2 regions of the Psychrobacillus sp. NPDC096426 genome follow, and region 2 is predicted to be linked to the other one. Evidence: riboswitches for the same ligand, from Rfam matches in the RefSeq annotation. Region 2 holds a riboswitch; the other holds the start of a gene.

Region 1 (7,669 bases), on a different contig from region 2:
AGATCAGAGCCGCCTTCCACTAATGCTTTTGCTTGCACATAAAAGTCATTCGTTAATTCATCAAAAGTTATGCCGCCAGTAACAGATAGCGTTTTCGTCGTCGGTCCAATCGCCCCTGCTACAAAACGTGGCCAATCCGTAGTCGATAATTTTTCCGTGCATTTCTTTGCAAGTTGGGCTGCGCGAAAGTTAATATCGTATGCTTGGTCACCGAGATCATACTCATTCAACACAACTGGTGTCCCACCAAATGTGTTCGTACAGATAATATCTGCGCCAGCTTCTAAATATTCCAGATGAATTTGCTCAATGACACCAGGATTTACAATATTCAAATACTCATTGCATCCATCGTATTGCTCCCCACCGAAATCCTCTGCCGAAAGGTTTGCATTTTGTATCATCGTGCCCATCGCACCGTCAATAATAAGAATTCTTACCTCTAGTTGCTGCTCAATTGGATGTTTGGACATAGCTGTTCTCTCTCACTTTCTTTCCGTCAATTTCTTTAATATGATTAATTAGTTCAAGTGACATGTCATATCTGAAAAACGGTGTAATAATGTAAATACCATGAAATAATTCCGCTGCTGTATCGATTAATTCTTTGGAAATTTGGATTCCTTCTGCAGTGGCACGCTCTCTATCTTCACCACATGCTCGCATCCTTTCCAGCACTTCTTCGGATAATTTGATACCAGGCACTTCATTGTGTAAGAACTCGGAGTTTCGAATATTTGTAAGCGGCATAATACCGATAAAAATAGGAGTCGCTAAATGTTTTGTCGCTTCATAAATTTCTTGAATCTTTTCTTTTGTATACACAGGTTGCGTGATGAAATAATCTGCTCCACACTCGATTTTCTTCTCTAATCTTTTTACTGCGCGGTCTAATACTCGAACGTTTGGATTAAAAGCCGCCGCCACAGAGAAGTTTGCTTTTTTTCGAAGTGATTTCCCCGAGAAGGAAATACCTTCATTTAACTGCTTTATTAATTGGATTAATTCCAAACTTGAAACATCATAAACGCTTGTGGCCCCCGGAAAGTCCCCTACTTTTGTTGGATCTCCTGTTACCGCCAAAATGTCATGAATACCGAGTGCATCCAACCCCATTAAATGGGATTGCAGACCGATAAGATTGCGATCTCGGCAAGTAATATGTGCAAGTGGTCGAATATTGTTTTGCAGCTTTAACATCGACCCCATCGCCATATTGCTTATGCGAGGGGAAGCAAGTGAATTATCCGCCATTGTTACGGCATCTACACCAGCATCGTAAAGCTTATTAGCACCTTCCATAAAAGTTGTCGTATCTAGATGACGTGGAGTGTCTAGTTCTACAATAATCGTCCGTTCCTTTTGTGCTTTTTCATGAAGCGGTTCGTTAATATTCGGCTCTGCCTCGCGAATGATAATCTGCTTTCTAGGGGCAACGACTTTCTTAGTTAATGGTGGTAAATGACCAATTCTTTTTTTGGTTGCTTCGATATGCTTAGGAGTCGTTCCGCAGCATCCACCGATCAATCGAACCCCTTCTTCACGTAAGTTTAGCGCCGCACGACCGAAATAATCAGCCTCCGATTCGTACACAATACGTCCATCTTCCATGTCCAACAAACTGGCATTGGGGAATGCAGAAAGGAATGCACTTTTCGGAAGCGTGACCCCTTCGAGCGCTTGTATCGTATGGAAAGGGCCTAGACGACAATTGACTCCAACGACGTCTGCTCCTATTGCGTCCAGCTGTTGTAGTGCATCGTTTAATGATAGCCCGTTTTGCAATATACCCGGCTCATGCATCGATACTTGCGCGATGATCGGTGTATTCGTCCGTTTTCGTAAATGTGTCACAGTCGCAGCTAACTCTTCGAAATCATAATACGTTTCAAGTAATAGTCCATCTGGATTTCCAGTAAGCAAATGATTTACTTGGCTGTCGACCATTTGAATAATTTCCTCTAAAGTTGCATCGCTTTTTCGAATCCCTCGAATTCCACCTATTGTTCCAAGTACAAATTGTCCGCCTGGTGCGGCAGCTCGTTTCGCGATTTGAATTGCCGCTTCATTTATTTCTTTTACACGATTCTCCAGTCCATATCTTGCTAGTTTAATCGCATTCGCACCGTATGTATTTGTTTGAATAATATCTGCACCAGCGGCAATATAGTCCTGGTGGATTTTTTCGATAATTTCTGGTCTTTCGATGTTTAATTCTTCATTGCAATAATCAATTCCGTTTGAATAGAGGAGCGTTCCCATCGCCCCATCCGCTGTTAACATATTCGTTTTCAACTTATCTAACAAACTCATTTGCACTCATCCTCTCTATCTAATCAAATTCGCCTTGGCGCATAAAACAGTGCGTCCAGATTCTGCATCGAACTTGTTCGATGAACTCCTTACAAAATCTGTGACATCCGCCCCGACTAAATAAAAAATAAAAAAGCCCACTTTAAAAAGAAGGCTTTACGAGTTTACAAAATTCGTCCCTTCTCATCTTTCAGACTATTAACCGTCTGCTGGATTTAGCACCTAACCTATTCGGCAGGTTGCTGAAGCTTCAAAGGGCCAGTCCCTCAGCTTCTCTTGATAAGAATTTAATATTCAGTTTTTATATAGTAGTTTTATCGTACCTTTAATAAGGTGAAGCGTCAAGTAATGATTTGAATTTTCTTAATTTTGTTATGGCGATTACAGTATTATCCGATTAATGGTACTGATTATCCGATTATCCTAGTCGGTTATCCGATTTCTCCCATTCATTATCCGATTATCAGCATCTATTATCCTATTCTGCTGGTTCATTATCCGATTCAACTTTTTTCATCCCAAATCCACTTATAAATTGTGTTACTTTTAGATGTGCCCTCTCTAACAAGTCCCATCGAATTTAAAATACGTGAGGCGGATTGAAAAGAGTCCAACTGCAAAAAATATCGACACTGCCGATTATTAATGCTCTCTCCAATTAGCACAAACCACTCTCGAATTGCTTTCTCATGGGCGTGCCGATCCACATGACCACAGTTCAAACAGTTCCATCCGTTTTTCCGCTTCACCATCACAAGCTTATCGCACTTTTCACAAAGCACACCTGTCAACAAATCACGTGGGTCTATACTCCATCTCTTGCACATTGGATAAGGAATGTACGACCGATGGCTTGCTACGATTTCCTTCGCAAGATTATGCATTTGGTGCACATCCATATAAACTTTGGCCCTTGGAATATTTCGTAAAAATACTGGAATCGTTTGTGGGAAAATTATTGGAAATTTATGCGGAGAATTCACTACGATTGTTTTAGGATTACTTAATACAATCACCCCATAAATAGGAAGCTCCACACCAATGGAACGAAACCAGTCACTCAACAAATACTTGTTTCGTTCAATTTGGACCTCAGGACTCTCAAATGCATCCATTTTCCCATCGTCTAACTCTCGAACTAATTGGAGTGGATTATCCTTAAACGACAAGCTCCCTCCGATATTTTTACTTTCTAAAATAACCGCGAAATACTGCGTCAAACAAATCGTGTCCATCTGAAATTTCCCCCGGGACTCTAAACTTACATCGTGTAGCACTACATACTCAAAAGGAAATGAATATTTCTGAAACACATCATCCACCCTTACCTCACCATTAACTCCCGCTCTCGCAGCTTGCACCTTGGAATGGATCAACTCTTTCATAGCGTGCATATCTGGCAACCTCCTATCCAGAAACTGTAAGCCTACCAAGTTATACTCATATGAACGTGTTTTAACGATCAATAAACCACCCCCATCCGCATCGTATCACATTCTCAAAAATTGTAAATTCCATCAAAACACGAACAATTTCATTTTGCCAATAAAAAAAGGACCAAAATTAAATTTTGGTCCCACATTCTTATCTAAAATTAATTTCTTGCAGCAATTAACTCCGCAGTTTCTTTTCCATTTTTAATACAAGCACCTATGCCGACTCCAAAATACGAACAACCGGCTAGTACCATATTAGGCATCTCAACCGCCATTTTCTCCGTCAAAGATTGAACTGCTTGCCCATGCTTCAAGTGGTAGTTTGGCATTAAATCATTCCATTTAGTTACTTCAACAATTTGAGGCTTTCCAGTTAATTTCAAACTCTTTTCGATATCTTGCAACGCAACTTGAACTAACTCTTCTTCACTCATATGTTTCATTTCATCATATGCAGGATTGGTGCTCTTATAAAACATACGAACAAGCAACTTGCTGTTTTTAGAGGTATGCTTCCATTTACGGCTCGTCCACGTACACGCATTGCATTTCACATCGCTATTTTCGGAAACGATAAAGCCTGTACCTTCAGCAGGAAGCTGTTCATCCGGAATGTCAAAGCCAAGATATATACTAATGAGGGATGAGTTTTTTAGCTTATTGAAGTCAGCATCCAATTCCTCGTTTTGCAATAAACTTTGTGCAACATTATGTGGAGTCGTTAACACAACGTAATTTGCTGAAATCGATTCGTGATTGGAAAAGGAAACTTCATACGTGTCACCGTTTTTCGCTACTTTCGTTGTATGAACCTCTTTTAATATTGTCGCATCTTGAAGTTCTTCTTCCAGACGATCAATTAATGCAGATAGTCCATTTTTAAAAGAAATGAATTTTTTATTTGCGGCCGCTTGAAACTTTTCTTTATTTGCTTCTAAGCCTTTAATAATGCTACCGTATTCATCTTTGTAGTCGACTAAATAAGGTAATGTAGAAGCCAGTGTAAGCTTATCCAGGTCCCCTGAATATACACCTGACAACACGGGAGCAATTTGTTTATCCACTAACTCTTTCCCTAAGAAGTATGTAAGAAAGGATCCGATTGAGCTATCTTTCGTAAAGTTTTCATTTGGCAACTCAAAATCTTTCAGTGCTAGCTCTTTACCTTCATCCGAAACTAATGTGCTACTTTCTAATGATTCCTCACTTGTCGGTATACCGAATACTGTATCAACGGGAATAGCATGCAATTCGTTATTCGTGTAAATATAGGAAATACCTGTAGCATTATATACAAGCTCGTCTTGTAAATTTAACTCTTCTACTATAGGCATAACCCCTGCATTACGAGCAACAATCGAGTCTGCTCCCGTCTCCATAATAAATTCTTCATTCTTTACCGAGCGGATTTTCCCTCCTAAGTAATTATTCGATTCCACTAAAACTAACTCAATATCTAATGCTTTTTCTTTTTTTAGTTTTTGCAAATAATGCATCGTCGAAAGTCCAGTAATTCCTCCGCCTATGACAACTACCTTTTTCAAAATACTCACTCCTTGTCTTAAATCCGGTGTCACTAACTCCTTCTAGTATAATTGTTTTTTAAAATATCTGGTATGACTTAACTCACTATTCCCCCCTTGTTCAATTGGATATCTTTAATAGTTTACAGTTTCGTCAAATTTGAACATACAAAAGATCTTTTATTAGCTACAATCACTAACAAAAGATCCTTTGCTTTCTCATATCGCCCGAACAACCGCTCGAACTGGACTACCATCTGCTCCTTGAATCTTTAGGGGCAGGGCAATCAATTCATAATTACCTGGTGATATATCTTGTAACAATAAGTTCTCTAAAATATAGACGCCATGTCGATAAAGTGCATGATGAGCAGGTAATTCTTTATCTTCTAGAGCATCGACAGAAGGATGGTCGACTCCGATCAAAAATATCCCTTTTTCCTGCAAAAAAGCACCTATATTTTCTTTTAACACAGGAACTTCTGTAGGGAACTGTTCTATACTTACAGTTTTAGCAGTTTTCAAAAGTAATCGTTCCACACCATCTAGTTCAAATCCCTGAAGCTCTTCTCTTCCAATTGACTGTAGTCCTGTCACATCCACTACTTTAGCCCGACCAATATAAATATTAACGTCGAGCTGATCAATTGTCGGAGCATTATTATCAAAGTGGAACGGCGCATCGGCATGCGTGCCAGTATGCACACTTGTTGTGAATCGACCGATATTAACGGAACCAGTCTGGTCTTTTGAAAATGCTAGTTCAAATTGAAACGGGGTATCATCTGGCCAAGTCCCGATTTTATTCGAAAAAGGTTGTGAAATATCAATCCATTGTTTATTCATTGGTAGCCCCCATTATAAACTCGTTCTCAAATCCCACAGTTCTGGAAAAAATCGATGATCTAGCACTTTACGTAAATAATTCACACCGGATGAACCACCTGTTCCAGCTTTAAATCCAATAATTCGTTCCACTGTTTTCATATGGCGGAAGCGCCACTGTTGTAGCCAATCTTCCACATCCACGAGCTTTTCTGCTAATTGATACAAATTCCAGTACTTTTCCACATTTCGATATACTTCTTTCCATGCATTAGCAACTGACTCATCTCCACGATATGTTACGGAATAATCCCGCTTCACCATAGCTGGGTTTAGTAGAAATCCTGCTTTTGCTAATGCCTGGATCGATACATCGTAAATGCTTGGTGCATTATACGCTTTTTCTAGCTGCTCGTACAATTCAGAATCTTGTTCATAGATTTTAAGAATATGCTTTGTTTTGTAGCCTAGAGCAAACTCAATCTGCCTATACTGGAAGGATTGAAATCCAGATGCTTTCCCTAACTTATCGCGAAACTCTAAATACTCAGCAGGAGTTAATGTCGAAAGTACATCCCAAGCTTGAATGATTTGTGTTTGGATCTTCGTAACACGTGCGAGCATCTTAAAAGCAGCTTGCATTTTATCTTCTTGAATTGCTTGAATAGCACTGGTTAATTCATGCAATATTAGCTTCATCCAAAGCTCGCTTACTTGATGAATGATAATAAATAGCATTTCGTCATGGTGACCAGATAACCTTTTTTGACTTGATAAAATGTCACCTAGCTGCAAATAATCACTGTACGTCATATCAGCGCCAAAATCTGTATGAATTCCTTTTTCACTTTTCAAATTATCATGCAGCTTCGAAATATCCTCCGACATGGAACCCCTCCTTTTACGCTACAACATCTCTTTTATTTTCATATTTTTTATATGCCTCTTCTTTCATGATTGTCTTTAAGACATGCACGGTTTTCCATACATCTTCAAAAGAATTGTATAGTGCAACAGGCGCTAGGCGTATGCCATTTGGAGAACGAAAATCTGGAATAACTTGATATTCCTTTAATGCTTTACAAATACGCGCTGCTTCTTCATGCACTAAATAAATATGACCACCACGGCGGTCGTGTTCCTTTGGACTGGCAATCGTAAATGGATAGTCACCCAACTCTTCTTCTACAAGTAATGTCATATAATCCGTTAATTTTAATGATTTTTCACGAATCGCATTTATCCCTGCTTCTGCAAACATTTCCAGTGAACCATATAATGGAGCTGCACTCAAAATGCTTGGCGTCCCGATTTGGTAAGCACTTGCATCGGGCGCAGGTGTCATTTGAATCGCCAAGTCAAACTGCTTTTCTTTATCCGAACCAAACCAGCCAGCAAGTCCTGGTTTTTGTCCGAAATGCTTACGATTCACATATAAGCCACCAATTGCTCCGGGTCCTCCGTTTAAATGTTTGTAATTACACCAAAACGCAAAATCCACATCCCAGTCACTTAACTCATGTGGCACGGATCCGATCGAATGACATAAGTCAAAGCCGATTAAAATATTTC
Region 2 (7,669 bases):
TGGTCGAAACGGCGCTGGAAAGACGACCTTATTTAAACTGATTGCTCGTTTAGAAACTATTGACAAAGGAAGTATCCATTTTAAAAAAGGAACACAAATTGGTTATTTGGCACAAATCCCTAGCTTTTCTGAAGAAATTACGGGTTATGATGTATTGAATAGTGCTTTTCAATCATTAAACGAATTACAAAAGAAGTTAAAAAATCTCGAAGATGAATTATCTAGTGCGAAGCCGGAGGAAATGGAAAAATTACTTCAGAATTATGGAGATATTCAAGAAGCATTTACAAATCAAGGCGGATATTTAATGGAATCGGAAATAGAAAAAGTGATCCAAGGACTTCAATTAACAGGCTTTGTTTATCAATCTTTTGCAAGTTTGAGTGGCGGAGAACAAACGAAGATTATGCTAGGAAAACTTTTACTAACAAAACCGGATTTATTGTTACTAGATGAACCTACAAATCATTTAGATATATTTGCAGTGGAGTGGCTAGAGGAATATTTAGTTAATTACGCAGGGACTGTTGTGATCATTTCGCATGATCGATACTTTTTAGATCAAGTAGTGACAAAAGTAGCTGATCTAGAGGAAGGCGAACTAACGGTCTATCATGGAAATTACTCTGCCTTTAGTATCGAAAAAGAAGAACGACTAACGCGTGAATTTCAAGCATACGAAGAGCAACAAAAAAAGATAAAGAAAATGAGAGAAGCGATTAAACGTTTACGACAATGGGCCAATGAAGCTGTTCCTCCTAATCCTGGTTTACATCGACAGGCACGAAATATGGAAAGAGCTTTGGAACGGATGGAAAAGGTAAGAAAACCGCTAATAGATCTTAAAAAGATGAATTTGTCTTTTGAAGCTGCCCCGCGGAGCGGAAAAGAAGTGGTTGTCATGGAAGACGTGTGCAAATCATTCGATGAAAAAGTGTTGCTTCATCTTGCAAATTTGCATGTGTACTGGAAAGATCGGGTAGCAATTGTCGGTCGTAATGGAACGGGTAAGTCAACGATATTAAACATACTACGCGGAGAAATACCGATTGATAAAGGGATTGCAAGACTAGGTAGCAATGTTCGAGTAGGCTTTCTTTCGCAGCATTTCCAAATAACAGATCCAAAAGCACGACTCATTGATGTGTTTCGAAGTGAAGTAAATGTCTTTGAAGGGGATGCACGCCATATATTAGCTAAATTTATGTTCTACGGACCCGATGTATTTAAACGAGTAGGCGATTTAAGTGGCGGAGAACGAATGCGCCTACGTCTTGCGCAACTAATGCATCAAGATATAAATTTATTAATGCTAGATGAACCTACTAATCATCTAGATATCGATTCGAGAGAAGTATTAGAAGATGCATTAGAAGACTTCCAAGGAACGATACTTGCTGTTTCTCATGATCGTTACTTTTTAAATAAGCTATTTCCAAGAACAGTATGGCTAGACCAAGGACAGCTAACAACGTTTGAAGGTCCATACGATTGGGCTCGTGCGAAATGGGAGGAGTTACAAGAAAAACACCACCCGATTACATTGATGGAAACAAAGAAAACAATTAAACCGATACAAACAAAGGCGAACCAAGATATATCGGTAGAAGAGGAAATCGCTAAAGTAGAAAAGGAAATTAAATTATTTACTGAGCAAATAGAGTCGGAAAATGACTGGGAGCAATATGAGCAATTGATGGAAACAAAAAAACAACGTGTTCAGCTATTAGAGGAGTTATTGGAACAATGGATGGAGAATGAAACTTGAAACAAGTTATATAAATTGTATAACTTCAAATAATTGTAGCAATATTTTTTGGTTTTTCTAGTTGCTATAAAACTTAATAGTAAACCCTTTCCAAATAGTGTTTTCCATTGGAAAGGGTTTTATTTTGTTAATCATATTAATCAAACTATTGCAAATAAAAAAAGTAAATGATAATGTGATATAAACCCATAAAAAAACTAGGGATTAGTATAGAGTATCTTTAGAAGCTATTGATTGGCTAAGTAAAGAAAGTTGGGAGAGTTTATATGACAAAGACAGAACAACCATTTGTTATTCATCCAGATACATATATTGGACATGTTGTATTAAAAGTGATGGATTTAGAAAGACAAATAGCATTTTACGAGGATGTTGTTGGATTACAAGTAATTCAACAGGATAATACAAAAGCTTTACTTGCTGGAAAAGGTGGTAAAAAAGCAATTTTAGTACTAGAAAAATCAGCAGATGAATTACAGCCTTCAAGAAGCACCGGCGTTTTCCATACAGCATTTTTATTGCCGACTAGGGAATCATTTGCAACGAAGTTTTTTCATATTTTACGAAGCAAAAAGACGGTAGATAGCCCAAGGGAGCAAGAACAGCGTTTTACGCATTTTGAACGTTTCATCCCAATTGCTCGTTTAGATAGCGCAAGTGATCATGGCTACAGTGAAGCATTTTATTTATATGATATTGAAGGAAATGGAATTGAAATTTACGCAGATCGAGCAGTAGAAGACTGGTCCAAATACCCAGGTGGGAGTAATCCGTTAGATCTTAAAGAGTTAGCTGAAATTGCGGATTTTGATACAGATGGTAGTATTCCAGCTGAAACTAAAATTGGACATGTGCATTTACGTGTAGGAAATGTACAGGAATCTACAAAATTTTATGTAGATGTTATTGGATTCGAAAAACAAACAATATTAGAGTCTGTATTTTTTATTTCAGCAGGTGGATATCACCATCATATTGCAGGGAATGTTTGGGCGGGGGAAAACAATCCTCAGCCAAAAGCAAATGCAACTGGATTAAAAGAATACACAATAGTACTTCCAACAAATGAGGCTTTGGAAGAATTGAAAAAACAGTTTAAACAACACAATTATGATATACAAATGCATGAACAAACACTTTCTACAAAAGATCCAAGTGGAAATGGTATCATTTTTGAAATACAAAATTTACATTAGCATAATTAAAGACCTTCCTAATATTTCTTTGGGAGGTCTTTATTTGCTTAATAACAACAAGGTTTAAATAAATGTTTATTTATTAATTCTAAATAGTTGCACAAATAGTTTTCCCGTGATAATCTTTATAAGATTAAATAAACAAATTTAATATTCTTATCAAGAGAAGCTGAGGGAATGGCCCTGTGAAGCTTCAGCAACCTCTGAGTTGTCAGAAAGGTGCTAACTCCTACAAGATTTTTTTATCTTGAGAGATAAGAACAGAGAGCTATCAATACACCCTCTTTTCTTATCTATAAGAAAAGAGGTTTTTTTTATGTTACATAGAAAGGAAGAGAAAGACAATGCCGATTAATGTACCAAAGCACTTGCCAGCAACTAAAATTTTAAAAAAAGAAAAGATATTCGTGATGGATGAAGAACGTGCTACTGAGCAGGACATCCGTCCTATCAATATCATAATATTAAATTTAATGCCTGAAAAAGAGAAAACAGAACTACAGCTGTTAAGACTTTTAGGGAATACACCATTACAAGTGAATGTTACTTTTATGAATATGGCTTCTCATGAATCTAAAAATGTAAGTAAAACGCATTTAGATACATTTTACACAACGTTCGAAGAGATCAAACACCGTAAGTACGATGGTATGATTATTACCGGGGCCCCTATTGAACATTTGCCATTTGAAGAAGTAAATTACTGGGAAGAAATGGTCCAAATAATGGACTGGGCAAAAACGAATGTTACGTCCGTTTTACATATATGTTGGGGAGCACAAGCAGCTCTATACCATCATTATGGAATCGATAAATATGACTTACCAAAGAAATGTTTTGGTGTGTTTGCTCATCAGCTATCTGATTTAACGGTGAATCTAGTGCGAGGTTTTAACGATGTATTTAACGCACCAGTATCCCGTTATACATCGGTTTCTTATGATGAAATTAAAAACGAACCAAGATTAAATTTACTATCTAAATCTGACGAAGCCGGCGTATTTCTTATTATCTCCAAAGATGAAAAACATATAATGGTTACTGGTCATTTAGAATATGATGCGACAACTCTAGCAGACGAATATAGCCGTGATGTGGATAAAGGAATTGATATAGATGTGCCGGAAAATTATTTTCCTAACGATGATCCATCTAAAGAACCATTAAATACATGGCGTTCACATACGCATTTATTATTTTCTAACTGGTTGAACTATTATGTGTACCAACAAACACCTTACGAATGGGAATAAACAAAAGCACAGAGCGGAAGTTCGCTCTGTGATGGTATTTATTTAAAGATACGATCGATTTCCGCAACCTCGTCAGGTGTAAGCTGCACATCTTGTGTTTTTAAATTATCTAAAACTTGATCCGGTTTTTTCGCTCCGGGAATGATTACATCGATTGCATCTTTCGCTAAATACCAGGCAAGTACAACATTTGAAATCGCAACACTTTTATCATTAGCTATTTGACGAAGTTGTTCTACTTTTTCTAAATTGCGAACAAATGCTTCTCCTTGGAATAATGGATTTTTGGAACGGCCATCTTCAAATGTACTATTTTTATCGAATTTTCCTGTTAATAGGCCTGAAGCGAGTGGGAAATAAGGGATAAAGGAAATATTATGCTCCAACGTATATGGCATAAAATCATTTTCTGCATTTCGATTTAACAAATTATAACCAGATTGAAGAACATCAATATATCCATTTTGGTTACCTTCTTTTAATTGATCTAGTGTGAAGTTTGAAACACCAATCGCTCGAATTTTCCCTTCTTCTTTTAACCGGTGAAGTGTTCCAATTGCTTCTTCTTTTGGCGTGTCCTCATCTGGATAATGTATGTAAAATAAATCAATATAGTCTGTTTGAAGACGGCGCAAACTATTTTCCACTGTTTCTCTTAAAAACTTAGGAGAGTTGTCTATTAAAAATTGTCCATCTTCTAATTTATGCGCACCTTTTGAAGCTAAGACAATTTCGTGACGGCTTTTACTTTCTTTTAATACTTCTCCAATTAACTCTTCCGATCTCCCTTTCCCATAAATGAAGGCCGTATCCAAAAAGTCAATTCCATTATTAATTGCTGCGCGAACGATCTCTTTTCCAGTCTCATCGTTTAAATTAGGGAAAAGATTATGTCCTCCTACTGCGTTTGCCCCAAGTCCTACTGGATTCACAAACAAACCTGTTTTACCGATTTCTACTTTTTTACTCATCTAAAAACAACTCCTTTTCAGAATAATCATTATCATTTTACTCCTAATACTTACTATATTGATAGGAATTAGCTCAGGAATTGATATTTCTGAAACAAAGAATTAGTTAATCAAAAGTATAAAATGCTATGATTAGTGCAATTAACTAAGAAAGGAAGAGACGAATGAACACAACATTTACATATACTCATAGCGCACCACAAACTACAGATGAAACGAAAAAATATCCAGCATTATTTCTGATGCACGGTATGGGTAGCAATGAGCAGGATTTAATAGGCCTGGTTTCTAGCCTAAAAGACAAATGTCATATTTTTAGTATTCGCGGACCTATTAGCCAGCCACCTGGTTATGCATTTTTCACTATTGAAGGATTCGGAAAACCTCATCGTGCAGTATTTGACAAAGTGGTAACAGACCTTCAAGCATTTATAGAGAATACCATCGAAGAATATTCGGTAGATGGCGAACAAATATATCTTTTAGGTTTTAGCCAAGGAGCAATCCTAACTCAATCTCTAGCTCTAGTAATGGGTAACAAAATAAAAGGAATCGTTGCACTGAGTGGATACATTCCAGCATTTGTGAAAGAAGAATACACAAAGCTTTCGGTGGATAAATTGAATGCATTTATTTCGCACGGTGAATTGGATAATAAGCTGCCATTTGAATGGGGAGTTGCAAGTAAGGATTATTTCACTGGACTAGGAGCAAACGTAACATTCAAATCTTACCCGGTAGCACATGGGGTATCAGCAGAAAATCATCAAGACTTAGTTGCCTTTTTAGAAGCTAATATAAGTTAAATTAAAGGATTATACACCCCTTATGACGAATAGTATTCATCATAAGGGGTGTATTTTTTGGATAATACAGAAATAATGAATCTCGTACCAGAATTTCTAAACTTTTATGAAAAATCTGTTCAATCAACTATAGATGAAGAGCAACGATAGGCTCTATGGGAACAACATTATAATTTCGCCGCAGTACTTCCGGGTGATGAAGGTAGAAAAAGAGCTAGGTCTCTATTGGAGGATGCTTGGCCTCATTATGCGACATATTTGGAGGCCATAAAACGGTGGAAACCAGATGAAACACAGTTGCTATATTATTTAAATCAAGTTAAATCATTGTTAAATTGTCATGAACCGATAAGTCTAGTTGTTGTTTATTATGTAGGTGCAATAGAAAATAATGCTTTTGTTACTCCTACTTCCGATAAGAAATTAGCATTGTGTTTGCCGATTGAGGAAGGAATAATGGAAATTACGCTTGTACATGAATTAACCCATGTTGTCCATACTTACACAGCAAACTTAGCAACCGAGTGGGAGCGTACGATTGCGTCTACTATTTTGCAAGAGGGCTTAGCAACTCAGATTAGTAAGTACCTAGTTCCTGGGAATCCAGATTATAACTATATCGAATATAAAGAAGGATGGCTGGATAGTAATAAAAAAGAAATCTTTCAAGGTGCTTACCCATTTCTAAATGATTCCTCAGCTGAAGCTGTTGAAAAATTCACATTTGGCACTGGTACAGCAAATCATGAAAGAGAAGCATACTTCATGGGATGGGAAATAGTTCAATTATTATTAAATAAGGGCATGAGTTTTTCGGAAATGGCGCATGTACAAGAACAAGACATACCTGCTTTTATAAAAGGACATTATCCGGAGTTGACATGAAAAATGACGATAATTATTGATTCATCTCATGATATAAATGAGGAACAAGTAAGGGAACTAATAGAAGTCTGTCACGAAGAAAATTATTTGCTTGGAATATTAAAGAGTAATAAATTGATATGCAAACATATTGCATATATAGAGGGCAAACTAGTGGGACTGATAATGGCTTGGAAAAATGATTTTCATCCATATTGTACATATTTTCGTCTATTAACAAATCCTTTATATAATAGTAGCGAAATAGAAAGTAAGCTATATGCTAGATTGGGAAAGCAAAACCTCCCACTACAAACGTCGATTTGGGAAACAGCTACTAATCTAAAGCAATTTTATGAATCACGTGGATTTATTGAAATTAGAAGAACTTATATGCCTGTATTGAAAGTAGATGCAGTACATGAGGATTTATGGATTGTGGAAAATCGTTCAATTAAAACATTGAAAGCAGTTTTAGTAAACCCGCCTTTGAAGACTAAACTATTGCAATTCGTAAGAAAAACATATAAAGAGACACATTTAGATAATCCTGTTGCTGAAAAATCGTTAGAAGAATGGGAAAATCTTCTGCTTGATGATGTACTAGTAGATGGTAGTTTTATTTATTTAGATACATTTGAATTCGGTTGGAGTGGAAGTGTGAGATTTGATTTCCTACAATGCTTGCTTATAAAACAAATTCACTATGCAAAAGAACGAAATGTTCAATTCTTACAAGGTGAATTTGATACAACTAGTCCGTATGCAATGTTCTCTTTAAGGATTCTTCCATTTGATCCTTGTCCTACAT

What was found. A riboswitch is a leader RNA that binds a small molecule or an ion and turns the genes downstream of it on or off. The one in region 2 is predicted to bind S-adenosylmethionine.
Region 1: linked by a shared signal. The riboswitch ahead of ACIQYS_RS17000 (bifunctional homocysteine S-methyltransferase/methylenetetrahydrofolate reductase) and the one ahead of metA (homoserine O-acetyltransferase MetA) in region 2 are both predicted to bind S-adenosylmethionine.

The regions. Positions count from the first base shown of each region.
Region 1 is NZ_JBIWEX010000022.1:38,845-46,513, forward strand. It holds gene metH (methionine synthase) at 1-473, opposite strand, end outside; gene ACIQYS_RS17000 (bifunctional homocysteine S-methyltransferase/methylenetetrahydrofolate reductase) at 454-2,313, opposite strand; SAM riboswitch class I at 2,494-2,599, opposite strand; gene ACIQYS_RS17005 (nuclease-related domain-containing protein) at 2,817-3,707, opposite strand; gene ACIQYS_RS17010 (protoporphyrinogen oxidase) at 3,908-5,293, opposite strand; gene kynB (arylformamidase) at 5,492-6,118, opposite strand; gene kynA (tryptophan 2,3-dioxygenase) at 6,131-6,985, opposite strand; gene kynU (kynureninase) at 6,999-7,669, opposite strand, start outside.
Region 2 is NZ_JBIWEX010000036.1:8,320-15,988, forward strand. It holds gene abc-f (ribosomal protection-like ABC-F family protein) at 1-1,768, shown strand, start outside; gene ACIQYS_RS20730 (VOC family protein) at 2,035-2,964, shown strand; SAM riboswitch class I at 3,118-3,225, shown strand; gene metA (homoserine O-acetyltransferase MetA) at 3,309-4,217, shown strand; gene ACIQYS_RS20740 (aldo/keto reductase) at 4,256-5,188, opposite strand; gene ACIQYS_RS20745 (alpha/beta hydrolase) at 5,353-5,994, shown strand; gene ACIQYS_RS20750 (DUF2268 domain-containing putative Zn-dependent protease) at 6,220-6,879, shown strand; gene ACIQYS_RS20755 (GNAT family acetyltransferase) at 6,883-7,669, shown strand, end outside.